DNA from 2 places in the Methylobacterium sp. BE186 genome. Region 2 is predicted to be linked to the other one. Evidence: predicted binding sites of a transcription regulator. Region 2 holds the regulator's gene; the other holds the start of a gene.

Region 1 (14,226 bases), on a different contig from region 2:
CGAGCGCGACGCCCGCGGCGGCCGTGGTGTTCGACCCGTTCGAGTCGAGCATGGTCGAGACGCGGAAGGGGCCGAAGAAACGCTTCTTGACCGCCTCGAGCACGGCCTCGCCGGCCGCCATGTTGCCGCCGCCGACGAAGATCGCGGTCGACTTCTTCTCAGAGCCGCCGCGGGTGTAGATCGTCCCGTCGACCAGGGCTCCCACGTTCTCGGGCGTCACGTTTCCGTAGCCCGTGATGTGATCGGCGCCGCCGTCATAGCCCACGACCGTGTCGAACACGCTCGGCACCGCGTCCGTGTCGAACAGGAAAAGCAGCTTCTTCATTGGTTGTCCCTTCGTCCGCGCGTCCCGGCGCGGTTCAGCGTTTCCCGAACGGGCGCAGGCGCCCGGTTTGGTCTCAACAAGGGTCAGACGAGCCCGCACGGCGTCCGTCTCACCCGCGCCTCATCCCGAGGCGCGGAGCGAATGCAAAGCCTCGACGAGGCATCCGGTCGTCGGCTCGATCCGGGATCTCCCCCGCGACGCCGCGGGGCGGCGTCTCAGGATGCGCTCTCCGGAAGGAGGGCCGGCTCGCTCAGGCCTCGACCACGTTCTGCGGCTTGCCCGCCACGAACGCCTCGACGTTGTCGACGAGCTGGTCGGCGAGGATCTGCATCGCCTGCTTGCTTGCCCAGGCCACGTGCGGGGTCACGATCAGGTTCGGCAGATCGGCGTCGCACAGGATGTTGCCGTTCTTGGGCGGCTCCTGTGCCACCACGTCGAAGCCCGCGCCCCCGATGGTGCCGTTCTTCAGGGCCTCCAGCAGGGCCTCCTCGTCGACGAGGCCGCCGCGGGCCGTGTTGATGAGGATGGCGCTGTTCTTCATCTTCTCGAGCTGCTCGCGCCCGATCATGTTCTTGGTGTCGGGCGTGAGCGGCACGTGCAGCGTGATCACGTCGGATTCCCGGAGGATCGTCTCGAAATCGACGAGGCCGTCCTGCGGGAAGACGTCGTAGGCGATGACCTTCATGCCGAGCGCCTCGGCGCGCTTGCCGATCGACTTGCCGAGCGCCCCGTAGCCGACGATGCCGAGCGTGGAGCCCGCGATGTCGTAGATCGGGTAGTCGAAGTAGCAGAACTGGGTCGACTTGTTCCAATCACCCCGGCGGACAGAGTTGGCGTAGGGCACGATGGCGCGGCGGAGCGCGAACATCAGCGCGATCACGTGCTCGGGAACCGTGTTGAACGCGTAATTGCGGATGTTCGAGACGGTGATGCCCTGGGCCTTGGCCTGGGCCTTGTCGACCACGTCCGTGCCGGTGGCCGCCACCGCGATCAGCTTCAGCTTCGGAAGCTGCTTCAGGACCTCGGCCCGCATCGGCACCTTGTTGATGAGCGCGATCTCCGCGTCCTTCAGGCGCTCGACGATCTCCTCCGGCGTCCAGGTCGACTCGTACTCGGTGTATTCGTGCGGGAACTTGAATTCGCGCACCTTGGCGTCGAGGGATTCGCGATCGAGGAAGACGATTTTCTGCGTCATGAGGAACCCCTTTCAGAACCGGCCGGCCGGCTTGGCGTGCGCGCGGCCTTCGTCCGTGTCTCACGCGGAAGCGGGGCCGGCGATGGCCGGCCCCGCCCGGATCGTCGCTCAGGCCTTCGAGAGGGGGTTCTCACGCAGGTAGCTCGACGCGGCGGCGACACCCGAGCCGGGAGTCACCTTGATGCCGTTGTCGAGCATCGCCATCTCGGCGCCCGCGATGGCGCCGAGCAGCGACAGCTCGTTCAGGTCGCCCACATGGCCGATGCGGAATACCTTGCCCGCCACTTCCGACAGACCCGCGCCGAGGGCGAGGTTGTAGCGGACATAGGCGTGCTTGATGATCTTGGCGGCATCCACGCCCTCCGGCACGACGATCGCCGTGACGGTGTCGGAGTTCCACTTGGGATCCTTGGCGCAGGTCTTGAGGCCCCAGGCCGCGACGGCCTGACGGGTCGCCTCGCCGAGCACGGCGTGCCGGTGGTAGACGTTCTCGAGACCTTCCTCGAACAGGCAGGCCAGCGCCTCGCGCAGGCCGTAGAGCAGCGGCAGCGGCGGGGTGTAGGGGAAGTAGCCGGTCGGGTTCGCCTTCCGCTGGTCGGCGTAGTCGAAATAGACCTTGGCGAGGCGGTCGTTCTTACCCGCTTGGCTCTCCGCGGCCTGCAGGCCCTTCGGGCTGATGCAGGCGACGCCGAGGCCGGCCGGCAGCATCAGGCCCTTCTGGGAGCCGGCGATCGCCGCGTCGACCTTCCACTCGTCGGCCTTGAACGGCAGCGAGCCGATCGAGGACACGCCGTCGACGAAGAGCAGCGCCGGGTGGCCGGCCGCGTCGATCGCCTTGCGCACGGCGCCGATATCGCTCGTGACGCCCGTGGCGGTCTCGTTGTGGACCACCATCACGGCCTTGATCTCGTGGTTCTTGTCGGCGCGCAGCGCCTCCTCGATCCGCTGCGGGTTGGCGCCCGTGCCCCAGGTCTCCTCCTGGACGATCACGTCGAGGCCGAGCCGCTGGGCCATGTCGATCCAGAGGTGGCTGAACTGGCCGAAGCGCGAGGACAGCACCTTGTCGCCGCGGGCGAGGGTGTTGCAGAGCGCGGATTCCCAGATGCCGGTGCCGCTCGCGGGGAACAGGAAGATGGTGCCGTCGGTGGAGCCGAAGACCTTCTTGGTGTCCTCGAACAGGGGCTTCGTCAGCGAGGGGAAGTCCACCGAGCGGTGGTCCTCGGACTGGACCAACATCGCGCGCAGCACGCGGTCCGGGATGTTCGTCGGGCCCGGCACGAAGAGATGGTTACGACCCGGCCGTCTCGTTGCCGCCATGTTGTGTCCTCCGATTTCCTAAACTGCTGACCGGCCCGATGGCCGGCGCCAGAATGATGTCAGTGAGCCAGCGTCGCTCGTTGGTGGCCCGTGGATGCCGTGATCCGAGGGGGCAGGCCCCTCGACCGCGGGGGTCGTCGCGTGGCCGCGGATTCGTGAGCCCCTCGCGGAGCCCCCGTTCTCCGGGAGCCCTCCCCCTGGCCGCGACGGCGCAGCGGGAGTTCCGTGGGACGCTCTGAGACGATCCGGTCCTCGCGGACCCCGCCGCCTGGAATAGGGCAGGCCGTGTTCAGAGGCCATTCCATTCCGACGACGTCGTCCGCCCCAGGTCAGATCATGGTGCCGAGCGGAGCGGCGCGGCGGCGTGAACCGCCCGCGGTCGCGGCACGCGTCATGCCGGTCGCCTCCGATGGGCCGGGAGCCTCAATGCGTCGAGCCGGCCGCGCTTGCAAGCACTCCCGACGCGGTGTGGACACCTTCCTTCCTGCTACCGTTGATCCCATTGGCCGTTTCCGGCACCGGGCGAGCCCGGCGGTCTCCTTGGCCATGATTATGACCGGCTTCGCCAAGGAAGGAAAACTCAAAAAACTTGGGCATCCGTCCAAAAAATTTGTCGTGCACTGCAACGCGAGACCGCGTGATCGCCGCTTTTTCTTCGGCACTGCAACATGAGAACCTCGGTGGCGTCATCAAACTGATACGGGAATCCGGTTTGGCTCGAACCGTGACAGCCGCCGGGAGACGCTCGTGGCCGAAGACACAGAGAAGGCGGTCCGCGTCCGGACGCTCTTCCTGTCCGACATGCATCTGGGCACGAAGGGCTGCCAGGCCGGCCTGCTGCTGGACTTCCTCAGGGATTACGACGCGGACGAGATCTATCTCGTCGGCGACATCGTCGACGGGTGGCAGCTGCGCTCGGGGTGGTACTGGCCGCAATCGCACAACGACGTGGTGCAGAAGCTCCTGCGCAAGGTCCGCAAGGGCTCGACCATCGTCTACGTGCCCGGCAACCACGACGAGTTCCTGCGCGACTACATCGGCACCACTTTCGGCGGCGTCGAGATCGCCGAGAGCCGGATCCACATTGCGGCGGACGGCAAGCGCTACCTCGTCATTCACGGCGACCAATTCGACATGGTGGTGCGCCACGCCAAGTGGCTGGCCTATCTCGGCGACGGAGCCTACGCGCTGGCGCTCTCGGTCAACACCGTCCTCAACAGGGTCCGCCGCCGGCTCGGGCTCGCCTACTGGTCGCTCTCGGCCTGGGCGAAGCTGAAGGTGAAGAACGCCGTGAACTTCATCGGCAAGTTCGAGGAGTTCCTCGCGGCCGAGGCCCGCCGCGTCGGCGCCGACGGCGTGATCTGCGGCCATATCCACCACGCGGCGAACCGCGAGATCGAGGGCCTGCGCTACCTCAACACCGGCGACTGGGTGGAATCCTGCACGGCCATCGTCGAGCATTACGACGGGCGCATGGAGGTCCTGCACTATCCGAGCCTGCTTCGCGCCCGCGAGGCGCAGGCCGCTTCCGCGCATCATGCGCAGCAGGAGGTGGCGCCGGGCCGCCGGGCCGTCGCGTGAGGTTGCTCATCGCCACCGACGCCTGGCACCCGCAGGTCAACGGCGTCGTCCGCTCGCTGGAGCACATGGCGCGGGCGGGCCGCGACCTCGGCTACGATCCGGTCTTCCTGACGCACCGGGATTTTCCCTCGGTGCCGCTGCCGGGCTACCCGGAGATCCGCCTCGCCTACGCCGCGCGCGGCAGGCTCGAGGCGCGGATCTCCGAGATCGCGCCGTCCCACATCCACATCGCGACCGAGGGGACGGTGGGTTACGCCGCGCGGCGCTACTGCCTCGCGCAAGGACGCCCCTTCACCACGAGCTACCACACCCGCTTTCCCGAATACCTCGCCGCCCGGGCGCCGGTGCCGCAAGCCTGGAGCTATACGTGGCTGCGGCGCTTCCACGGGGCGGCGAGCGGGACCATGGTGAGCACGCCGTCGCTCGAACGCGAGTTGGCGGGCCGGGGCTTCGCGAACCTGATGCGCTGGACCCGGGGCGTCGACACCGACCTGTTCCGCCCGCAGGATCCGGACGCGCTCGATGGGCTTCCGCGCCCCCTCTTCCTGTTCGTCGGCCGGCTCGCGGTCGAGAAGAACGTCTCGGCCTTCCTCGGCCTCGACCTGCCGGGCACGAAGGTCGTCGTCGGCGATGGGCCCGACCGGGCACGCCTCGCGGCGCTGGCGCCCGAGGCCCGCTTCCTCGGGACGCTCACCGGCGCGGATCTGGCGCGGATCTATGCCGCGGCCGACGTCTTCGTGTTCCCCAGCCTCACCGACACGTTCGGGATCGTTCTCCTCGAGGCCCTGGCCTGCGGCCTGCCCGTAGCCGCCTATCCGGTCACGGGACCGATCGACGTCGTCGGCGGGACGGGGGCCGGCATCCTCGACGCCGACCTTCGGCAGGCCGCGCTTGCGGCACTCACGATCCCGCGCCGGCGCTGCCGCGAGGAGGCCCTGCGCTACACCTGGGCCGAGAGCGCGCGCCAGTTCTACGGGAATGTCGAGGTCGCCCATCAGCGCGGCGCCCTCCGGCAGCGCGCGGCCCGAAATCCGGCCGCATCCATGGTGGAGCTCGGCTGAGAAAGGCGGCCGGAAGCGCGTGACGCGCGCGGCCGTTGATGCGAAGGGAGGGCCTCGCGATCCCCTCCCACGAGCCGCCCCATGCCTCCTTTCGACCCCGCGCGCGCGGCGGATTACCCCGCCGTCATCGGCTGCGACGAGGTCGGCCGCGGCGCGCTCTGCGGCCCGGTCGTCGTGGCCGCGGTCTGGTTCGATCCCACCGCCCTGCCGTCCGAGATCCTCGGCCGGCTCGACGACAGCAAGCGCTTGAAGCCGGTTCACCGCGAGGCCCTGGCGCCGCTGATCCGCGCTCATGCGCGCGTCGCCGTCGCGGCGGGCTCGCGCGCCCTCGTCGACCGCATCAACGTGCGGGCTGCGACCCTCGACGCGATGGCTCGAGCCGTGGCGCGGCTCGGCCTCGACGCGCCCGTGATGGTGGATGGCCGTGACGCGATTCCCGGTCTCGATGCCGAGTGCCGCGCCGTGATCGGCGGCGACAGGCTGGTCCCGCAGATCGCCGCCGCCTCGATCGTCGCCAAGTGCCTGCGCGACGGCCTGATGCGGGCGCTCGCCCGCCGCCACCCGGACTACGCCTGGGATCGGAACGTCGGCTACGGCACCGCCGCCCACCTCGACGGCCTCGCCCGGATCGGCCGCAGCCCGCACCACAGGCTCAGCTTCACGCGCTCTCTCGGCGTCTGACCCTCTCAGAACAGGCTGAGCTGCGCGCCCGGAGGCGAGAAGGCGTCGGCGTTGAGCGTGACGCGCTCGCCGGCAAAGCCGAGCCGCGCCTTGGCGAGGCGCATGCGCTGCGCGATCAGATCGGCGTAGGGCCCCTCCCCCACCATGCGCCGCCCGAAGGCGGCGTCGTAGACCTTGCCGCCGCGTGCCTGCCGGACGAGGGAGAAGACGTGCTGGGCCCGGCCGGGATAGTGCTCCGCGAACCAGTCGGAGACGAGGGCGTCGAGTTCGTGCGGCAGGCGCAGCAGCACGTGGTTCGCTTCGCATGCGCCGCGAGCCCGCGCCTCGGCGAGGATGGCCTCGATCTCGTGGTCGTTGAGAGAGGGGATGACGGGCGCCACGATCACCATCACGGGGATGCCCATCGCGCTGAGCCGCTCGATTGCCTCGAGGCGCTTCAGCGGATGCGGAGCGCGGGGCTCCAGGCGGCGGGCGAGCGCGGGATCGAGGGTCGTGACGGAGACCGCGACCTTCACGAGGCGGTCGGCCGCCATCGCGGCTAGGATGTCGGCGTCGCGCACCACGAGGTTCGACTTCGTGACGATGCCGACCGGGTGCCGAAAGCGGGCAAGGACTTCGAGAACGCTTCGGGTGATCCGGTGCGTCCGCTCGATCGGCTGATAGGGGTCGGTGGCCGTGCCGAGCGCGATCGTGCGCGGGCTGTAGCCCGGCGCCGACAGTTCCCGCTCCAAGAGCTTCGCCGCGTCCGGCTTGGTGAAGAGGCGGGTCTCGAAGTCGAGCCCGGGCGACAGGCCGACATAGGCATGGTTCGGCCTCGCGAAGCAGTAGATGCAGCCATGCTCGCAGCCCCGATAGGGATTGATGGAGCGATCGAAAGGAATGTCGGGCGAGGCGTTGCGGGTGATGATGTGGCAGGCCCGCTCCGGCAGGACCTCGGTGCGCAGTCGCGCCGTCTCGGAGGGGGTCCAGCCGTCGTCGAAGATCTCGCGGCCCGACCGCTCGAAGCGTCCGGACGGGTTGGCGTTGGCACCCCGGCCGCGCCGGGCAGCCGCCTCGACGCCCGTGTCGGAAAGACGCCGCTGCGACTCGCCGTCCGGCAGGTGCTTGGTCATGCGATGGTATTCCGGACCGCCTCTTCGCTTTGGGACTAGAACATAAAGCGAACATGAGCGAGTCCGCCTGCATCAATTTCGAGCATTTCCGGTGCATTCCCCTCCGGTGCACGGTCGGGGCTGATCCTGCGCTGCCTTGGCCTGTCGCTTTCGCGTGAAAATGGTCTATGGGCGCGCATGATCTCCGCCCTGACCTACGTGGCCCGACCGGCAGATCCGGACGCGATCGATCGCCTCGCGGACACTCTCGCCGCCCTCGTCACCGGGGTGGCGGCGGGGCTGATCGGCGATGCGGTGATCGTCGTGCCCGTGCCGAACGAGCCTGTCGCGACGGTCGCCGAAGCGACGGGCGCCGCCCTCGTGGTGCGGCCGCGGGGCGCCTCGCCCTGGGCCGCGGGCGCGAAGGCGGCCCGCCGGGAATGGGTTCTGTGCCTCGAGGCGGGGGACGTTCCGGCCGAGGGCTGGATCCGCGCCCTCGACCGTTTCGTGAACACGGCGCGGCCCGACGTGGCCCTGGCACGGCTGCGGCGCCCGCACGCGAACCTGCCGGCCCGCCTCGCGACGAAGGGCGAGCGCGTGCTCGGCGTCAGCGCCCCGCGTCCGGGCGACCTGGTGCGCCGCGAGCGCCTCGTGGCAGGCCCCATCTTCACCCCGCGCCTGAAGCCGCGCCTCCTCGCGGCGCGCCTCGAACGGGCCTGATCCGGCTCAAACGGTGACGGACGCGCCGCGGCGCAGGTGCTCGTCGAGGCGGGGCATGATCTCGACGAAGTTGCAGGGCCGGTGCCGATAGTCGAGCTGCTGAGCGAGAATGCCGTCCCAGGCATCCTTGCAGGCACCGGGCGATCCCGGGAGCACGAAGACGTAGGTGGCGTTGACGACGCCTGCAGTTGCCCGCGACTGCAGGGTCGAGGTGCCGATCTTGTCGTAGGAGATCCGGTGGAACACCGCCGAGAACCCGTCCATGCGCTTCTCGAACAGGGGCTCCAGGGCCTCGGGCGTCACGTCGCGGCCCGTGAAGCCGGTTCCGCCGGTGGTGATGACGACGTCGATGCCGGGATCGCGCGACCACGCCTCCACCTGCCCGCGGATCGCGGCCACCTCATCGGGCACGATGGCGCGCGCCGCGAGCCCGTGGCCGGCTGCCGCGAGGCGCTGGACGAGGGTGTCGCCCGAGCGGTCGTCCTCGGGGCGGCGCGTGTCCGAGACCGTGAGCACGGCGATCGAGAGGGGTATGAAGCTGCGCGAGGCGTCGGAGGCAGGCATGGGGCGGGCTCGCAGGAGGGCCGGGCTTCGGGGCGGGAACGCTTCCCCGGACCGGGCCATGAGATAGGCCCGGCGGCCGGCCCTGGAAAGCGGCCCGACGGAAAGGGCTTCGTCAACCTCTGCAAGCCAGGATGAAGGCTTCTCGACCCGTGACGCAGCCCGCCCGGCGACACCCGTGAAGCGCTCCTTCGACGACCCGAGTGACGGCGTGCCTGCGGCTGCGCCCCCAGGCGGCGGGGGCCGGCCAGCCCACGGCATCGCGGGCTGGCCGGGACAGGGCCAGCGCGGGGCGGACTCACGGCCGGACAGCCTTCCGGACGGACGGCCCTGGCCGCGCCTGCGCATCGTCACGGTCTCGGACGGCACGGAGGCAGGGCTCGCGGACACGCTGGCCTCGGTGCTGGCTCAGGGCTACCCGGAGGCGCGCCACGACGTCCTGCCCCCGGCCACGCTCGCGGACGGCGCCTTCCCCGATGCCGGCGCGGCCGACCACGTCCTGATCCTGCGCGCGGGCGACATGCTGGCTCCCGGCGCCCTCACGGCCCTCGCCCTCGAAGCGGCGCTGACGGGAGCGGCGGCCGTGGCTGGCCTGCGGGTGCTCTACGACGCGGCCGTGACGGGCCTCGACGCGCCGTCCCTCGACGCAGGCTTCGAGGACGATGGCGATCCCCAATCCGGCGGCGAGATCCTGTTCGCAAGCTCGGCCTTCGATGGGGAGCCGGCTCGCCCTGCTGAACTCTGGGCCCGTCTCGCGGCGGCCGGGGCGCCGCTCGTCCGGATCGGTCGGCCCGTCCTCCTCCAGCGTGATTCGGCCGCGCCCAAGCCGATCGAGGGCCTGTCGATCGTGTCGCTGACCGGAGCGGGGCACCGGGGCGGCGCCGGCATCGCCCAGCGCCGCCTCGGCGAGGCGCTCCGGCTCTCGGGCCACCGCGTGGCGCAGATGGCCCTGACCGACGAGTCGCCCCCCGCAGCGGCCGAGTGGACCGACGCCTTCCCGGGCACGGAGGCGACGATCCGCCAGTTAGGCCCGGACCTCGTCATCGCCGGCAACCTGCACGGCGCGACGCGGAGCCTCGACATCCTCGGGCGCCTCGGCGCCACGGCCCGGACCGCCCTCGTCCTGCACGACCTGTTCCCCCTCACCGGGCGCTGCGCCTACCCGAAGGGCTGCACCCGCATCGCGGTGGGCTGCGACGCGGCCTGCCCCACCCCCGACGAGTATCCGCAACTCCGCCGGAACCGCATTCCCGGACTGCACGTCCGCAAGCGCTCGGTCCTCGGCGCACCGGGCGGTCCCCTCCTCCTCGCCAATTCCCGGTGGACCGCCGAGCGGGCGCGGGACTACGCCCCGCCCGCGGCCCGCGTCGCGCAGATCGCCCTGGCCTTCCCGACCGGGGTCTTCGCGCCCGGCGACCGGGCGGCCCTGCGGCGCCGGCTGGGGCTGCCCGCCGACGATGTGCTGGTGATGTTCTCCGCGGTCATCGTCGACGCGCCGGACAAGGGTGTGACCGACCTCGTCGAGGCCCTGCGCCGCGTGGCGCGGCCGGGGATCGGCTTCGTCGCCGTCGGCCGGCTCGACGATCCGGCGCGGCTCGGCCTGCCGAACCTGCACGCGCCGGGTCCGATCGGCGAGGAGGCCGAGCTCGCCGCCTGGTACGGGGCCTGCGACCTCCACGTCACGGCGAGCCGGCTGGAGACGCTGGGCCAGACGCCGATCGAGGCGGGCCTGTGCGGCACGCCGACCCTCGCCTACCGCGCGACGGGGCTGACCACGGCCGTCATCGACGGCGTCACCGGACGGCTCGTGCCGGAGGTCCCGGGCGCCCTCGCAGCGGCCCTGGAGGAGTTCGTCGCGGACGGGGCGGCGCGGCGGCGGCTCGGTGCCTTCGCCCGCATCGCCCTCGAGAACCGCTTCAGCTACGCCGCCGCCTCCATGTCGATCGAGGCCGCGCTCGCGACGTCGGGCATCCTGCCCCGGCGGGCAGGCCGCCCGCGCTTCGCCCCCGAGATGCTCGCCCGGTTCGATCTGGCGGCCGACCGGCACGGCGGCGAGGGCGGCACCGTCGATGCGCCCTCCCCGCCGCTGGTCCGGCGGCTCCGGCAGGCGAAGCACGCACTCCTCGGCCGCAACCTACCCTTCTGGGCGCGCCGCAGCCTCTACCTCGCGACGCGCCTGCGCGGCGCCCTGCGCCGAAGGGGAATCAACGCGTGAGCCGGCGCATCTACATCGACCAGACACACCTGCGGGGCCACGTCACGGGCATCGAGCGGGTCGCCCGCGACCTGTTCGCCCCGGAGCAGCTCGCCCCGCACGATGTCCGCCTCCTGCGCAGCCGCGGCCTGCCCGCGATGATCGCCGCCCAGCAGATCGGCCTTCCCCTGCGCGGCCTGCGGGATCGAGACGCGCTGTTCGTCTTCCCGGGCTTCCCCCCCGGCCCGCTCTGCGCGGCGCTCGGGGATCGCTGCATCCTCTACGTGCACGACACTTTCCTGCTGACCCGGCCGGAGGACCTGAGCTGGAAGAGCCGTCTCTACATGGCGCCGAGCTTCGGCCTCGCCATGCGCTACGGCCGGCGCTTCCTCGTGAATTCCCGGACCACGGGCCGCGAGTTGCGCCAGCTCTGCCGGCCGGACGCCCTCGTCGCGCTGCTGCGGCCGGCGGTCGGCGACGTGTTCGGCCTCGCCGGCCTGCCGGCCGGGCGCCCCACGCCCGCCCCCGGCGAGCCGCTGCGCCTCCTCGCGATCGGCACGATCGAGCCGCGCAAGGACTACCCGGCCGCCATCGCCATCGTCGGCGCTCTCAACCGGATGGGCGTGCCGGCCGAACTCCACGTCGTCGGGCGGGTCGGCTGGGGTCGGCACGCCTTCCTCGACGATCCGCCCGCCTTCCTGACCCTCCACGGCTACGTGGACGATGCCGGCCTGCGCCGCCTCGTCGAGAGGAGCCATCTGCTGATCTCGACCTCGAAGGCCGAAGGGCTCGGCCTGCCCCTCCTCGAGGTGCAGCACGGGGGCCTGCCCGTCGCGGCGCCTGAGGGGCCGGTCTTCGCCGAGGTCCTCGGGGCCTCCGGCCTGTTCCTCCGGCCCGACGACCCCGAGGGCTCGGCCTCGGCGCTCGCCGCCTGGGCACGCGGCGGCCGCCTCGCCGCGGCGGCGGACGCGGCGCGCGGGAACGTGTCGGCCTGGAATGCGGCCGCGCGAGCGGACGCCGCCCGCTTCAGCGATTTTCTCGCGCGCGGGGTCGCAGCCTACGCGGAAAGCGGCACCGTTGCGACAACGTGAAGCTGTGCGAGCCTCATTCGAGGACATTGATACGATCAGGAGTGGCAGGCGTGTTAATCTTAACCGCTGGTAACTGCCGGTGATCTCGGGTTTGCACCGCGATGACTCGCGCGGCGCAAGACATCCTTGCCGCGAAATGGTCTATCTCTTCGGCATGACGGTTGCGATTGGTTGATCGTTCGTCACCGTCAGCGGGAACGCCGTGCCGATTCGGCACGGAGCGACCGCGAGGCGGGTCCGACGGGGCCAAGCGTTCGCCCGGAAAGTTCCGGGACCGGACAGGTCAGGGGACGAGGCAGATGTTCGACTTCGCGACACCGATCCGCGGCGAGCCGGTTCAGATGGTCATGCAGCAACCGGAATCCGACCAGCCGAGCCTGCGCACGATCCTGCGGCGGCTCTGGAATGGGCTAAGCTTCGTCCTTCTCGGCGGCCTGTTCATGCTGGCCGTGGCGGTCGCCGCGATGGGCCTCCTGACCCCGACCTACACCTCGACGATCCAGATCCTGATCGATCCCTCCGACCTTCGGCTGGTCGAGAACGAGATCAGCACGCGCACGCCCCAGGCGGATGCCGGCGTCTCGATCGCCGAGAGCCAGGTGCGGGTGATACAGTCGGACAATGTCCTGCGCCGGGCCATCGCCAAGGTCGGGCTCGCCGAGGACGACGAGTTCGTAAAGCCCGATTCGGACAACCCGCTGGTGGTCGGCCTGAAGCGGGCCCTCGGCATGGTACCGCCGCCCGCGAGCCGCGACCCCGTGAACCTCGCCCTCGACACCCTCCGCCTCAAGCTGACCGTGCGTCGGGCCGAGCGCACCTTCGTCATCGAGGTCTCGGTCCAGTCTCGCGACCCGGAGAAGGCAGCCCGCATCGCCAACGCCATCGGCGAAGCCTATTTCGCGGAAGAGGCCGGAGCCCGCACCGAGGCCGCACGGCGCGCCTCCGACTCGCTCTCGGCACGGCTCAACGCCCTGCGCCAGGACGTCGAGGCGGCGGAAGGCAAGGTGGTGCGCTACCGGGAAGACAATCGCCTCGTCGCCTCGTCCGGCCGTCTCCTCACCGACCAGCAGCTCGGCGACCTCAACCAGCAGCTCGTGACCGCCTCGATCAAGACCGCCGAAGCCCGCTCGCGCCTCGACCAAGCGAAGAAGATGAAGGTCGGCGACGCCGGCACGGCGCTCCCCGAGATGCTGCAATCGCTCGAGATGCAGGCGCTGCGGCAGCAATACGCCACGCTCTCGCGCAACACCGCGGAGCTTGCGACCCGCCTCGGCGAGCGGCACCCGGCCATGGCCGAGCAATACGCCCAGCAGCGCGATCTCCAGCGCCTGATCCAGCGGGAAAAGGAGCGGATCATCGAGACGACGCAGAAGGATTTCGACCGGGCCGCCGCGAGCGAGGCCGCCATCCAGAAGAACCTCGACCGGGTGAAGACCGAGAATGCGGCCAGCGACCGCGCCAATGTCGGCCTGCGCGAGTTGGAGCGCTCGCTCGAATCCCGCCGCGGCATCTACGAAACCTTCCTGCGCCGCTCCCGCGAGGCGAGCGAGCAGGAGCGGCTCAACAACACCAACGTGCGGGTCATCTCCCCGGCGACGCCCGCCCGCGAGCGCACCTGGCCGCCCTCGCCGAAGGTGGTGCTGCCGGTGGCGCTGATGCTCGGCCTGCTGCTCGGCGCCGCCATCGCCCTCGCCCTTGGTGCCAACCGCGACCGCAGGCAGGCGCAGCGCCGGACCGTGCAGGTTCCTCCGCCGGCGCCGGCTCCCGCCCGCAGCTTTCGGGCGGCCGATGCCTGAGGCGGAGCGCCCACATCCGGCGGCCGAGCCGCCAGCCGGGGCGCCGTCGAGGAGCCTGCGCCTCTTCGGCCTCGACTTCTCGACCGCCGGCCCGGCGCAGATCCTCTCGGACGTCGCCGCCCGGCCCGGCAATGGGCCTCGTCTCGTGGTGACGGCCAATGTCGACCACATCGTGCAGCTCTCGGAGAACGCGGCCTTCCGGGCAGCCTACGAGAGCGCGGCGGCACGCACTCTCGACGGCATGCCGCTGGTCTGGTTCTCGCGGCTCCTCGGGCAGCCGGGGGGCCGGCGCGTGACGGGGCACGACCTCCTGGCCAGCGCGCTGTCCGGCATCCCCGACCCGGCCGCGCGCATCTTCCTCGTCTGTCCCACCGCCCTCGCGGGTGATCGGCTGCGCGCGCGCCTCGCCCGGGCCGGCTGCGCGCCGGACGCGGTGGCGCTCGCCGTGCCGCCCTTCGGCTTCGAGGAGGATGCGGGCTACGGGCAACGCCTCGCCGAGGCGGTGCGCGCCCACGGCACCACGCTGCTCGTGATGGGCGTCGGCGCGCCGAAATCGGAAATTTGGGTTCACCGCCAGGGCGCTGCCCTTGGGGCTCCCGTTGTGCTGGCGGTT
Region 2 (14,226 bases):
AACTCGTCGCCGCCGAGCCGATACACCCGAGCCCGACCTGCGGCGAGGCCGGTGAGGCGGCCGGCGACCTCCTCCAGCAGCCGGTCGCCGGTGCTGTGCCCGGCACTGTCGTTCACGGCCTTGAAGCCGTCGAGGTCGAGGTAGAGCAGCGCGTGCGGCTCGGCGCCGGCGCCGCAGGCCGCCGTCAGCGCCTCCTGGAAGGCCGCGCGGTTGGCCAGCCCGGTCAGCGGATCGTGCGTGGCGAGGTAGCCGATGCGGGCCTCGGCTTCGCGGCTCCGGGTCGTGTCCGATCCGACGATGCGGTAGCCGGCGAAGAGGCCGTCGCGATCGAGGAACGGCTTGCCGTTGATCGTCCAGTGCCGCCGCCCCTCATCCGTCCGGAGATGCAGCGTCACGGATTGGAAGGGCACCTGCCGCGCGATCGCGGCCCGCAACTCCTCGGCCGCCCCGGCCCCGGGGCCGGGGATGACGTGGCTGGCGAGCAGATCCTCCAGCGGCAGCCCCGGCAGGGTCGCGAGGGGCCGCGACAGGGCGGCGGCCATGCGGGCCGGCACATGCCGCAGCCGACCCTGCGCGTCCGTTTCCCAGAGCCAGTCGCTGGCGCCCTCCTCGAACTCGTTGAGGAGCAGGCCGATCGTCTGGCTCTGGTCCTGCACCACGACCCGATCGAGCAGGCGCTGATAGGAGAGCAGGCTCGTGCGCCACGTGATCGCGATCACGAAGGCCGCGTAGACCGTGAGCATGACCGAGAGGTAGGCGCCGGTCGGCGGCTCGAAGCCGAAGAGGCCGATATAGGCGCCGGCGACGATCGGCAGGACGAGGGCCAGGGAGACCGAGAAGATCGGCCCGACGCCGTAGGCATCGGAGATCAGGCCGGCGGTCGTCGCGATCGCGATGTAGCGCGTGCTGCTGTCCGGATGCCCCATCAGATAGGCCGGCATGGAGCCCCAGGCGGACCCGATCCCCACCGCGAGGGCCTGGGAGACCCGGTACGCGCAGCGAACCTTCGCCTCGGAGACGTCGCGGCGGAACGTGTTCCGGAACGCCATCGTCGAGCCGAATGTGGCGCCGACCAGGAGGACGATCGCGCCGACGAGGCAGATCAGGTAGGTGTGGCTGACGGCGGACCACAACATGGCCGCGACGGCCAGGACCGCGACGATGTGCGCCGCTGCCGAGTAGTTCGCGACCTGCAGCGTCTCGTTGATGAGGGCGCCCTGCACGTCGAGCCGGTAGCGGCCTTGCGGCCCGCCCGGAGCCCCGCGGCCGCGCGGGGCGGCCGCGGCCCGGATCCGGCCCATCACGGTCGCGTGCCCGCCCATGTCAGGCCAGCGCCCGCCGGCGATCAGCGCTCACCACGGTGACGTGACAGGACCTCATGCGCGCCTCGCCCTTCGGAGCCCGGCACGGCGGCGATCCCGGTTCGATCACGCGCTGCCCCGTACCCGGCCCGCCTCACCGGACCGACGGGCGGCCGACGCCGTTCAGAGCGGGGCGCGGCACCGTGGGTCCGGGAAATATTGATACCGGCGCTCATCTGAAGATTTCGACAACATTCGGACGATGAGTTGAGGATCGGCGCAGATTATCTGTGATAGATCTTGCGGTTCTGCGCTTATCGCAGGTTGCACAAGATCGGCAACGGAGCGAATGTCGGCCGTCACCTCCGATGAGGCCGGCGACCGGACGCCTCAAGAAAAAAGGGGCGCCGAAGCGCCCCCTGTTCCGTCCTGCCGACCGGGCTTCAGCCGCGGCTGTTGATCGGCACGTATTCGCGCTGCTCCGGCCCGATATAGAGCTGGCGCGGCCGGCCGATCTTCTGGGACGGGTCCTCGATCATCTCGGCCCACTGGGCGATCCAGCCCACGGTGCGGGCCAGCGCGAACAGCACCGTGAACATGTCGGTCGGGAAGCCCATCGCCTTGAGGGTGATGCCCGAGTAGAAATCGATGTTCGGGTAGAGCTTCTTCTCGATGAAGTACTCGTCCTTGAGGGCGATCTGCTCCAGTTCCATCGCCACTTCGAGCAGCGGATCGTCCTTGAGGCCGAGCTCGCCGAGCACCTCGTGGGTGGTCTTCTGCATGATCCGCGCGCGGGGATCGTAGTTCTTGTAGACGCGGTGCCCGAAGCCCATCAGGCGGAAGGGATCGTTCTTGTCCTTCGCCTTGTCGACGTACTGCTTCACGCGGTCCGGCGTGCCGATCTCCATGAGCATCTTGAGCGCCGCCTCGTTGGCGCCGCCATGGGCCGGCCCCCAGAGGCAGGCGATGCCGGCCGCGATGCAGGCGAAGGGGTTGGCGCCCGAGGAGCCGGCGAGACGAACGGTCGAGGTCGAGGCGTTCTGCTCGTGGTCGGCATGGAGGATGAAGATCCGGTCCAGCGCGCGGGCGAAGATCGGGTTGATCTGATACTCCTCGCACGGGACCGCGAAGCACATCCGCAGGAAGTTCGAGGTATAGTCGAGCTCGTTCTTCGGATACACGAAGGGCTGACCGATCGAGTATTTGTAGGCCATCGCCGCCAGCGTCGGCATCTTGGCGATCATGCGCATGGAGGCGACCATGCGCTGCTTCTCGTCCGAGATGTCGGTCGAGTCGTGATAGAAGGCCGAGAGCGCGCCGACGCAGGCCACCATCACCGCCATCGGGTGGGCGTCGCGGCGGAACCCCTGGAAGAAGCGGTTCATCTGGTCGTGCACCATGGTGTGGCGCGTGACCCGGTAATCGAAATCGGCCTTCTGCGAGGGCGTCGGCAGCTCGCCGAACAGCATCAGGTAGCAGGTCTCGAGGAAGTCGCCGTGCTCGGCGAGCTGCTCGATCGGGTAGCCGCGATAGAGCAGCACGCCGGCGTCGCCGTCGATATAGGTGATCTTCGACTCGCAGGAGGCGGTCGAGGTGAAGCCCGGATCGAAGGTGAAGACACCGGTCTTCGCGTGAAGCTTGCCGATATCGATGACGCTCGGCCCGATCGTCCCGGTCTTGACCGGCAACTCGATCTGCTTGTCGTCCACGGTGATCGTGCTGGATGCGCTCATGGAGGCGTGGACCTTTCCTGGCAACGGGGCGGCGCCGCCCCGGGCGTCGGCTGAGCCGGAGGCCCGGGTTCGGTGCGGAACGGCAGCATTGCTGCAGTTGCTCACAGGACCATCGGGTTAGCGGATCAGCCGAGCGCCATCAACGGGGCGGGTGACATCCGCCGGGGAACGGCAAGCGAAAACCGGGCCGAAGCCCGTATGCCGCAGGCGCGGCGTTCAGGCGTCCGAAAGCCGATCCCGCAGCCGCCCGAGGCTCTCGTCGCGCCCGAGCACGGCCATCACGTCGAAGAGCGGCGGTGAAGTTGTGCGGCCCGTGAGAGCAGCCCGCAGAGGCTGTGCAATCTGGCCGAGCTTCAGCCCCTGGGCCTCCGCGAAGGCGCGCACGGCACCCTCGGTCGCCGCGGCATTCCACTCAGTCAGCGCCTCCAGCGCCGGCAAGACGGCGGCGAGGCGCGCGCTTCCGTCCTCGCCGAGCAGCGCCTTCGCCTTCTCATCGAGGACGAGCGGTCGCTGCGCGTAGAGGTAGTAGGCGCTGTCGAGGAGATCAACGAGCGTCTTGGCCCGCTCCTTCAGCCCCGGCATCGCCGCGGTGAGGCGCTGGCGCAGGTCCGGCGGGAGCGGGGCCGCGAGACCGCGCTCGGCGCCGACGCTCGGCACGATGGTCTCGACCGCGTCGACGAGGGCCGCATCGTCCGAGCCGCGGATGTAGAGGCCGTTCAGGTTCTCGAGCTTGGCAAAGTCGAAGCGCGCGGGCGAGCGCCCGATCGCCTTCAGATCGAAGGCCGCGACCATCTCCTCCGTCGAGAACACCTCCTGGTCGCCGTGGCTCCAGCCGAGGCGGACGAGGTAGTTGCGGAGCGCCGCCGGCAGGTAGCCGAGGTCCCGGTAGGCGTCGACGCCGAGCGCCCCGTGGCGCTTCGAGAGCTTGGCGCCGTCCGCCCCGTGGATCAGCGGGATGTGGGCCATGCTCGGCACATCCCAGCCCAGCGCCTGATAGATCTGGCCCTGGCGGGCGGCGTTGGTGAGGTGGTCGTCGCCGCGGATCACCTGGGTCACGCCCATGTCGTGGTCGTCGACGACGACGGCCAGCATGTAGGTCGGGTTGCCGTCCGAGCGCAGCAGGACGAGATCGTCGAGGTCCCGGTTCTGCCAGACGACGCGGCCCTGCACCGCGTCCTCGACCACGGTCTCGCCCTCGGTCGGAGCCCGCAGCCGGATCACCGGCTTCACGCCCTCCGGGGCCTCGGACGGATCGCGATCGCGCCAGCGCCCGTCGTAGCGCAGCGGGCGCCCCTCCGCCCGGGCGCTCTCCCGCATCTGCGTCAGCTCCTCGGGCGTGGCGTAGCAGCGATAGGCGCGCCCCGAGGCGAGGAGGCTCTCGGCCACCTCCCGGTGCCGCTCGGCCCGGGCGTATTGGTAGATCACGTCCCCGTCCCAATCGAGGCCGAGCCAGCGCATCCCGTCGAGGATCGCGTCGATCGCGCCTTGCGTCGATCGCTCGCGGTCCGTGTCCTCGATGCGCAGCAGCATCCGGCCGCCGTGCCGACGGGCGTAGAGCCAGTTGAACAGGGCCGTGCGGGCGCCGCCGATATGCAGGTAGCCCGTGGGCGAGGGTGCGAAACGCGTGACGACGGCAGAGGACATCGGGCCGGCTGATGTTCGAGTGGACGGGCGGGCGACGTTCGGGCGGGAAGGATCGACCGGCCCGGCCGCGGGCCTGTAGCATGCGCGGGCGGACGCGTTAAGAAATCGTCGCACGGGAGGGACTTTCCAATCCCGCGCGCGGACGGTGCGGCAAAGGATGGCGCAGGGGGCGGCAGGGAAGGGGATCGTCGCGATCCGCGCGCCTGGGCGCCTGCTCGCTCCTGGCCTGTGGGTACCGGCACTCCGCGGCTGGGTGGGCGCGGAGCTGGCGCAGGAGGCGGGGCAACGGCGCCTGTTTCCCTGGCTCGCGGTCGCCTTCGGGACGGGCATCCTCGTCTATTTCGCTCTCACCGACGGCGAGCCGGCGCTCGCCGCCGCGCCCATCGCCGCCGGCCTGTGCCTTGCGCTGACGCCCGTCCTCGGTGCGAGGCCCGCCGCGCTCGCGCTGACGCTCGCGCTCGCCGCCGCCTTCCTCGGCTTCGGGGCGGCGGCGTGGCGCGTCGCCCGCGTTTCCGGCCCGATCCTCGCGCGGACCACCATCGCGCCCCTCACGGGGCTGATCGAGGCCCTCGACGAGCGGGAGGAGGGCGCGCGCCTCGTGGTGCGCCTCACGAGCTTCGGAACCCTGGCACCCGAAGCGCGCCCCTTGCGGGTGCGCGTGACCTACCGGACCCGGCAGGCCCTGAAGCCCGGCGATTTCATCGCGGCCAAGGCGCGCCTCCTGCCGCCGCCCGAGCCGGCGCGTCCCGGCGGCTACGATTTCGGGCGCGACGCCTATTTCCGCGGCATCGGCGCCGTGGGCTCCCTCGTCGGGACGATCGAGGTGAGGTCACCGCCCGAGCCCCTGCCTCTCGCCCTTCGCCTCGCGGCCGGCATCGACGACGCGCGCAACGCGCTCACGCGGCGCATCACCGACGCGAACGGGGGCAGGCCGGCGCCGTGGCCGCCGCGCTGGTGACGGGCAAGCGCGGCCTCATCGCACCGGAGACCAACGACGTGCTGCGGGCGGCGGGCATCTACCACGTCGTCTCGATCTCCGGCCTGCACATGGTGCTCGCGGCCGGCGTCGTCTTCTGGCTGGTGCGCTCCGCGCTGGCGCTGGTGCCGCATTGCGCCCTGCTGTGGCCGATCAAGAAGATCGCGTCCGGCTTCGCGATGGTGGGCGTCACCGCCTATTGTGCGTTCTCCGGTTGGGACGTCGCCGCCGAGCGGGCTCTGATCATGACCCTGATCATGCTCGGCGCGATCCTCGTCGACCGCCCGGCCCTGAGCATGCGCAACCTCGCGCTCGCCGCCCTCGTGGCGCTCGCCCGCGAGCCCGAGGCGTTGCTCGGCCCGAGCTTCCAGATGTCGTTCGGGGCGGTGGCCGGCCTGATCGCCTGCGCCCGCTTCATCGACGGGCGCCTCTTCCGGCGCGAGGGCGCCGGGCCGGTCGGGCGGTCCGTCGCCCTGGCCGCGGGCGCCGTGATCGGCACCTTGCTGACGACGCTCGTGGCGCAGATCGCCACAGCCCCCTTCGCGACCTACCATTTCCAGACGATCCAGCCCTTCGGCCTCGTCGGCAACGCCCTCACGCTGCCGCTCGTCTCCCTCGTGGTGATGCCGGCCGCGGTGCTCGGGATCCTCGCCTACCCGTTCGCGCTCGATCAGCCGGTCTGGTGGCTGATGGGGCAGGCGGTGCGCGGCATGCTCGCGATCTCGGGCTGGATCGGCGGTCTCGGGCAGGCGAATGTCGGGGTGCCGGCCTTCGGCACGGGCGCTCTCGCGCTGCTGGCCGCCGGCCTCCTCGTCGCGGTCCTACCCGCCTCGCGCCTGCGATGCCTGTGCGTGGTGCCGCTCGGCCTCGGCCTCCTCCTGGCCGCATCGCCCGAGCGCCAGGACATCTTCATCGATCGCGAGGGGAGGGGCGCGGCGGTGCGGGGCGAGGAGGGCCGTCTCGTCGCTCTTGGCCGGCCCTCCTCCTTCGTCCTCGAGCAGTGGATGAAGGCGGACGGCGATGCGCGGAAGGCGTCGGAGGCCGGGGAAGGGGGACGCTGCGACCGGCTCGGCTGCACCCTGCGGGCCTTCGACGGGCGCCGGATCGCGCTGGCGCGTGACAAGCGCGCGCTCACCGAGGATTGCGCGCGCGCCGACATCGTCATCACGTCGCAAGTCGCCCCGCCGGGCTGCGCGGCGGGGCTCGTCATCGACCGCGCCTATCTTGCGCGGTCTGGCGCCGTCGCGATCCGCCTCACCGGTTCCGGCCCAATCGTCTCGACGGCCCGCGGTCTCGGTGGATCCTCGCCCTGGCGCCCGGCCGCGGCGCCGCGCGCCCAGCAGATTCCGGGCTCTCCGACCGCTCGGGCAAGCCCGGACGAGGCCGCTCCGGAGGAGGGTGCCGCGTCTGCGGAGACGGGCCCCGAATCGCTTCAGTAGCGGCGCACGAGGCTGACGAGGCGTCCCTGGATGCGGACCCGGTCGGGACCGAGCACGCGGGTCTCGTAGGACGGATTCGCGGCCTCGAGGGCGATCGAGGAGCCGCGGCGGCGCAGGCGCTTGAGCGTCGCCTCCTCGTCGTCGATGAGGGCCACGATGATGTCGCCCGTGTTGGCCGTGTCCTGCTTGCGGATCACCACGAGGTCGCCGTCGAGGATGCCGGCCTCGATCATCGAGTCGCCGCGCACCTCGAGCGCGTAATGCTCGCCGCCCGCCAGGAAATCCGGCGACAGGGTGATCGACGCGCTCTGGTTCTGGATCGCCGAGATCGGCGTGCCCGCCGCGATCCGCCCCATCACGGGGATCGTCATGGCGCGGCCGTTCTCGTCGGTCGCCTGCGTCGTCGGCAGCTTCGCGGCCGGCGCCCGCGTGCGGCCGCCCTCGACGACGCTCGGCGTGAAGCGGCGCACCTCGCTGCCCGACCCGGCCGGCTGGCCGAGGCTCTCGGGCATGCGGATCACCTCGATCGCCCGTGCCCGGTTCGGCAGGCGGCGCAGGAAGCCGCGCTCCTCAAGCGCCGTGATGAGGCGGTGGATGCCGGATTTCGACTTGAGATCGAGGGCATCCTTCATCTCATCGAAAGACGGCGGGACGCCGCTCTCGCGCATCCGCTGCTGGATGAAGCGGAGCAGATCCAGCTGTTTACGCGTCAGCATGGGGCAGTCTCATCTCTCGGGGCGACGCGGCGGGCGGTCGCGGAAACAAAGCGCGAACACGTTAAACGTTCCGCAAGTGTTCCGCAAGCGCAGCTTGGCGATACTGATCGAGATCAGAGGATCGAGCGGTCGAGACGCAGGATGCGGCAGGATTCGCCAGCCTTCGCGGCCGGCGCGTGCGGCGGGCGCACGAGAAGGGCCTCGGCTTGACCGAGCACCGAGAGCATCGAGGAATCCTGCCGCGCCTCGGGATGCGCGACCGGCAGACGATCGGGCGCCGTGTCGAGGCGGGCCCGCATGTAGTCGGCCCGGCCGTCATTCGCCGGCAGATCGCGGCCGAGCGTCGCCGGCTCGTCGCGGTCGGCACCCGCCCGCGGATCTCCGACGAGCGCGCGGATCGCCGGGACCACGAAGAGCATCCCGCAGACGATGGCCGAGACCGGGTTGCCCGGCAGGCCGATGACCAGCATCTCGCCGAGCCGGCCATGCATCAGCGGCTTGCCGGGTCGCAGCGCGACGCGCCAGAAGCCGAGTTCGAGCCCCTCGCGGGCGAGCGTCGATTGCACGAGGTCGTGGTCGCCGACCGACGCGCCGCCGAGGGTGACGAACAGGTCTGCGCGCACCTCGCGGGCCCGGCGGATCGCGTCCTCCAGCGCCGGCAGGCTGTCGCCCGCGATGCCGAGGTCGATCGGGTCCGCTCCGGCCGCGCGGGCGAGAGCGGCGAGCGCGAGCGCGTTCGAGGCGACGATCTGGTCCCAGGCGACCGGCGCCCCCGGCGCCACCAACTCGTCGCCGGTGGCGAGGATCGCGACCCGGGGACGGCGTCGCACGGCGACCTCCGCGTGGCCGGCCGCGGCGGCGAGCGCGAGCCGGCGCGCGTCGAGGCTCTCGCCCGCCTGCAGGAGCGCGTCGCCTTCCCGGAAATCGAGTCCGGCGGGCCGGACGAAGCGGCCCGCGGATACGCCTTCCCGCGCGGTCACCGTGTCGCCCTCGGCCTCCGCGTTCTCCTGGATCAGGATCACGTCGGCTCCCTCCGGCACGGGCGCGCCGGTGAAGATGCGCACGGCCTCGCCGGGGCCGACCCGGCCGGCATAGCCATGTCCGGCGGCGCTCGTGCCGACGAGCCGCAGCCGGGCGGGGATGCCGGCGAGGTCGGCGCCGCGCACGGCGTAGCCGTCCATCGCGGAGGCCGGGAAGGGCGGCTGCGTGCGCAGCGCGGCGACCGGTTCCGCGAGCGTCCGCCCGGCTGCGGCGGCGATCCCGAGGCGCTCCGCCTCGACGGGCCGGGACACGCTGGAGAGGATGCGCCCCAGCGCCTCCGCGACGGGCAGGAGGCCGCTCACGCGCCGGCTTTCGCGCGATAGCTGCCCGAGCGGCCGCCATCCTTGGCGAGCAGCCGGATGCCCTCGATGCGCATGCCGCGATCGACCGCCTTCACCATGTCGTAGACGGTGAGGCAGGCGATCGAGACCGCGGTCAGCGCTTCCATCTCGACGCCGGTCGGACCCTGCACGCGCACCTCCGCGGTGAGCCGAAGGCCGGGGAGCGCTTCATCGACCTCGCAGGTCACGTGGACCTTCGAGAGCAGGAGGGGATGGCAGAGCGGGATCAACTCGTGCGTGCGCTTGGCCGCCATGATGCCGGCAAGGCGCGCGGTGCCGATCACGTCGCCCTTCTTCGCGTCCCCCTCCCGGATGAGCCTGAGCGTCTCGGGAAGCATCACCACGGCCCCTTCCGCCAGCGCCGTGCGGGTGGTCGCGGCCTTGTCGGTGACGTCGACCATGTTGGCCGCGCCGGTGGCGTCGAGATGGGTGAGGCCGGTCATCCGCGGGTCCGGGTCACGCCGTCTCGCCGAACAGGAGGCTGCGCGTCGCCTCCGTCAGGTTCGCCTGCCGCATCAGGCTCTCGCCGACGAGAACCGTGTTGAGGCCGTTCTCCGCGAGGCGGACCACGTCCGCATGGCTGGCGATGCCGCTCTCGGCGACGGGAATGCGGTCCTTCGGGATGCCGGGCGCGAGGCGGATCGCGGTCTCGAAGGAGACCTCGAAGGTCTTCAGGTTGCGGTTGTTGATGCCGATGAGACGCGTGCCGAGCGGAATCGCCCGCTCCAGCTCCTCGGCGTCGTGCACCTCCACCAGAACGTCCATGCCGAGGTCGTGCGCCGCCTCCACGATCGCCGCCGCCTCCTCGTCGTCGAGGCAGGCCATGATCGCGAGCACGCAATCCGCGCCCCATGCCCGCGCTTCGAGCACCTGATAGGGCTCGAACATGAAGTCCTTGCGCAGCACCGGCAGGGCGCAGGCGGCCCGCGCCTCCACGAGATATTCGGGGCGCCCCTGGAAGGACGGCTCGTCGGTCAGCACCGAGAGGCAGGTCGCGCCGCCGGCCTCGTAGGCTTCAGCCAGCGCCGCCGGGTTGAAATCGGCCCGGATCAGCCCCTTCGAGGGCGAGGCCTTCTTCACCTCCGCGATGAGGGCGGGGCGACCGGCCGCGATATGGGCGCCGATCGCGTCCGCGAAGCCCCGGGGCGGGGATTGTGCGGCGGCGCGCGCCTCCAGTTCCGACTCGGAGACCCGCAGCTTCGCCTCGGCGATCTCGCGCCGCTTATAGGCCTCGATGCGGGCCAGGACGGTCTGTCCCGTGGCGCCCGTGGTTGCGGTCTCGGACATCGGCATCCCTCAGGCGTTCGAAACCTCGACGAGGCGGGCGAGCGTCGCCCGGGCCGCCCCGCTGGCGATGGCCGCATCCGCGCGCGCGACGCCCTCGCCGAGCGTCGGAGCGGCCCCCGCGACCACGAGGCCGGCCCCAGCATTGAGAACGGCGATGTCCCGGTAGGCGTTGCGGGCTCCGTCGAGGACGGAGGCGAGGGCGCGGGCATTGTGGTCCGGATCGCCCCCCCGCAGATCCTCGAGGGTCGCGAGCGTCAGGCCGACCTCGCGCGGATCGATGCGGAAGCGGGTGATGTGCCCGTCCTCCAGGGCCACGACGGCGGTCGGCCCCGTCACGGTGATCTCGTCGAGCCCGTCCGAGCCGTGCACGGTCCAGACCCGGCGACTTCCGAGCGCCGAGAGCACCCGGGTCAGCGGCTCCGCCCAGTCCGGCGTCGAGACGCCGAGAAGCTGGTGCGTGACGCCCGCCGGATTCGAGAGGGGGCCGAGCAGGTTGAAGATGGTGCGCACCGGCAGTTGCGAGCGCACGGGCGCGACGTGGCGCATGGCGCCGTGATGCGTCTGCGCGAACATGAAGCAGAGGCCGGCCTGATCGAGGCAGCGGCCGAGGCCCGCCGGGTCGAGGCCGAGCTTCACGCCCAGGGAGGCCAGCACGTCCGCGGCGCCCGAGCGCGAGGTCGCGGCGCGATTGCCGTGCTTGGCGACCGGCACGCCGCAGGCGGCCGTGACGATCGCCGCCAGCGTCGAGACGTTGTAGCTGCCGGAATGGTCGCCGCCGGTGCCGACGATGTCGACGGCACCCGGGACGGAGGCGACCGGGAGCATCCGGGCGCGCATGGCCTCCACGGCGCCCGTGATCTCCTCGACCGTCTCGCCGCGGACCTTCAGCGCGACGAGGAAGGCCGCCGCCTGGACCGGCGTCACATCGCCGGAGAGGAGGTCGTCGAAGGCGGCGCGCGCCTCGTCGCGGCTCAAGGACTGCCCTGAGGCGACCTTGGCCAGGGGGTGCTTGAAGGATTCCATGCGCCGGACGCGGTCTGCCGATGCGGGCGCGCCGCGCGTCGGCGCGTCCCGGTCTGACGCGTCAATGCACGTCGTGCGCGCGCTTGTCACGCTCCGCGTTCCAGGCCGCGGCGATCTCCAGGAAATTGCGCAGGATCTGCGTTCCATGCTGCGAGAGGATGCTCTCGGGATGGAACTGCACGCCGTGGACCGGCCGCGACCGGTGCTCCAACCCCATGATCAGCCCGTCGGCCTCGGCCGTCACGGCGAGATCGCCGGGGCAGCCGGCGCGATCGACGACGAGGGAGTGGTACCGGGTGGCCTGGAGCGGCCCGTTGATGCCGCGGAAGACGCCGGTGGCGCCGTGCTCGATGGTCGAGACCTTGCCGTGCATCGGCGCGGGCGCCCGAACGACGTCGCCGCCGAAGGCCTGCCCGATCGCCTGCAGTCCCAGACACACACCGAAGATCGGCGTGTCGGCGGACAGTTCGCGGATCACGTCGAGGCAGATCCCCGCCTCGTTCGGCGTGCAGGGGCCCGGCGACAGGATCACCGCGTCGGCCTTGCGCGCCCGGACCTCCTCGACGGCGAGCGCGTCGTTGCGCACGACCGAGATCGATCCGCAGAGCGGGCCGATCAGGTGCACGAGATTCCAAGTGAACGAGTCGTAATTGTCGATCACGAGGACGTCGGATTGCGCGGCCGGCTTCATGGATCAGGGACTTGAGGCCTCGGGCCGCGCCGGTCAAGTGTCGGCGCCGCACAGCGGACGCTGTGCCGCTTCCATCGACGACGTTTTGAGCACATTCAGTTCAAGATGGAGTTCGTCGACAGGGGTTGAGCTCAAATGGGCCGTCAATCACGCGTCTGATTGGCGAACATTGGCCATTATGACGGCCAAGACCGAGATTTAATCGATGTTTAACCATGAAGGCCCCACTTCATAGGAGCTAGTCGGACCTTGGAGAGGCGGTTATGCGAGGCTTGGACAATGTGAAGCTCCTGGGGAAGATCGCGATCCCCCTCGCGATCTCGCTGGTCGTCACGCTCGGCGTCGTCGTCTTCGCGCGCTCAGCGCTCTCCGGCCTGTCTCGGCAGATCGACGGCCTGATCGACGTCCAGGTGGCGCGGCAGGAGAACGTCCTTCGCCTCGCGGTCGATCTCACGGAGGCGGCGCTTCAGAACCGCAACATCATCATCGAGAGCGACCCCGAGAAGATCGGGGGCTACAAGATGCGCCAGGACAAGGCGAAGGCTGGGGTCGTCGCGGCGATGGACAAGCTGACGGCCCTCGCCAACACCCCTGAACGCCGGGCGATGAACCAGGAAATCCGCTCGCTCATCGACGGGTATTTCATCATCCTCGATCGTTCGACCGCGCTCGGCCTCAAGGGGGAGGACAAGGCTGCCATGGCCGTCGCGCAGAACGAGGCGTCGCCGGCCCGCCGAGCCATCAGCGAGCGCGTCGCGCAGCGGATGGAGGCCATCGGCCGGGAGCTTGCCGATGCCCGGGCGCAGGCGGAGGAGACCGCGAGCCGCGCGTCCCTGGAATTCATGGTTGCGGCGGGAAGCGGCCTCGTCGTCGCCCTCGGCCTCGCCGCCGCCATCGTGATCGGCGCGATCGGGCGTCCGCTCGGGCGCATGACCGCAGCGATGGGCGCGCTCGCGGCCGGCGATCTGGACGTCGCCGTCGAGGGCGCCCAGCGCCGGGACGAGATCGGCGCCCTGGCGCGGGCGCTCACCATCTTCAAGGAGAACGCGCTCGAGGCGCGGCGCCTCGCCGCGATCCAGGCCGACGAGGACGCCGCGAAGATGCGCAGGGCCGAGCGCCTCGACGGACTGACCCAGGCTTTCGAGCGCGAGGCTGGCAGCCTCACCGACAGCCTCACGGCGGCCGCGACCGAGATGGAGGCCACCGCCCATTCCATGACGGGCATCGCCGAGCAGACGAACCGGCAGGCGGTCACCGTGGCCGCGGCGGCCGGCCAGACCTCGAGCAACGTCCAGACCGTCGCGACCGCAACGGAGGAACTCTCGACCTCGATCCAGGAGATCACGCAGCAGGTCTCCCGCTCGGCGGAGATCGCCGGCACGGCGGTCGCCAGCGCCCGCGACACCGACGCGACGATCCACGCGCTCGCCGTGACCGCGGAGAAGATCGGCGCCGTGATCGCGATGATCTCGAACATCGCGGGACAGACGAACCTGCTCGCGCTCAACGCGACGATCGAGGCTGCGCGCGCGGGCGAAGCGGGCCGCGGCTTCGCGGTGGTCGCGACCGAGGTGAAGGAACTCGCGGCCCAGACGAGCCGGGCGACCAGCGAGATCGCGGGGCAGATCGACGCGATCCAGGGCGCGACGCGCGGGGCGGTCGACGCGGTGCGCGGCATCGGCACCACCATCGACGGCATGGCGGACATCGCGACGCAGGTCGCAGCGGCGATGGAGGAGCAGGGCGCCGCGACGCGGGAGATCGCGCGCAACGTGCAGGAGGCGGCGCGCGGCACGGAGCAGGTCACCGGCAGCATCGGCGACGTGCGCAAGGGGGCCGGCGAGACGGGCTCCGCGGCAACGCAGGTCCTGGGTGCCGCCCGCGAACTCGCCACGCACTCGGCGACCCTGAGCCAGACGGTCCGGGGCTTCCTGGCCGACGTCAAGGCGGCCTGAGCGTCGCTCACGGAACACCTTCCGGCGTCGCCGCGCCCGGAAGTGGGCATCCGGGAACCCGAAGTTTCGTGAGCCGTAT

Evidence for each region. The regulator LexA, encoded in region 2, represses DNA repair genes until DNA is damaged. The targets are predictions, from matches to a motif close to TGTTCNNNNTGTGTTCNG.
Region 1: J2X36_RS06320 (PA0069 family radical SAM protein) is a predicted target of LexA. The motif match lies at 7,309-7,326, and genes of this name have one in related genera.

What each region holds. Positions count from the first base shown of each region.
Region 1 covers NZ_JAVDVV010000004.1:110,470-124,695, reverse strand. The annotation lists gene J2X36_RS06355 (NADP-dependent methylenetetrahydromethanopterin/methylenetetrahydrofolate dehydrogenase) at 1-325, opposite strand, end outside; gene J2X36_RS06350 (D-2-hydroxyacid dehydrogenase) at 576-1,520, opposite strand; gene J2X36_RS06345 (aminotransferase class V-fold PLP-dependent enzyme) at 1,629-2,837, opposite strand; gene J2X36_RS06340 (hypothetical protein) at 3,306-3,509, shown strand; gene J2X36_RS06335 (UDP-2,3-diacylglucosamine diphosphatase) at 3,639-4,418, shown strand; gene J2X36_RS06330 (glycosyltransferase family 1 protein) at 4,415-5,479, shown strand; gene J2X36_RS06325 (ribonuclease HII) at 5,561-6,160, shown strand; gene J2X36_RS06320 (PA0069 family radical SAM protein) at 6,166-7,272, opposite strand; gene J2X36_RS06315 (hypothetical protein) at 7,450-7,971, shown strand; gene moaB (molybdenum cofactor biosynthesis protein B) at 7,978-8,535, opposite strand; gene J2X36_RS06305 (glycosyltransferase) at 8,711-10,747, shown strand; gene J2X36_RS06300 (glycosyltransferase) at 10,744-11,817, shown strand; gene J2X36_RS06295 (GumC family protein) at 12,117-13,613, shown strand; gene J2X36_RS06290 (WecB/TagA/CpsF family glycosyltransferase) at 13,606-14,226, shown strand, end outside.
Region 2 covers NZ_JAVDVV010000011.1:71,644-85,869, reverse strand. The annotation lists gene J2X36_RS13560 (EAL domain-containing protein) at 1-1,322, opposite strand, end outside; gene gltA (citrate synthase) at 1,745-3,034, opposite strand; gene gltX (glutamate--tRNA ligase) at 3,251-4,678, opposite strand; partial or broken gene J2X36_RS13545 (ComEC/Rec2 family competence protein) at 4,836-7,093, shown strand; gene lexA (transcriptional repressor LexA) at 7,087-7,809, opposite strand; gene glp (gephyrin-like molybdotransferase Glp) at 7,923-9,152, opposite strand; gene moaC (cyclic pyranopterin monophosphate synthase MoaC) at 9,149-9,634, opposite strand; gene trpC (indole-3-glycerol phosphate synthase TrpC) at 9,648-10,478, opposite strand; gene trpD (anthranilate phosphoribosyltransferase) at 10,488-11,501, opposite strand; gene J2X36_RS13515 (aminodeoxychorismate/anthranilate synthase component II) at 11,563-12,192, opposite strand; gene J2X36_RS13510 (methyl-accepting chemotaxis protein) at 12,456-14,147, shown strand.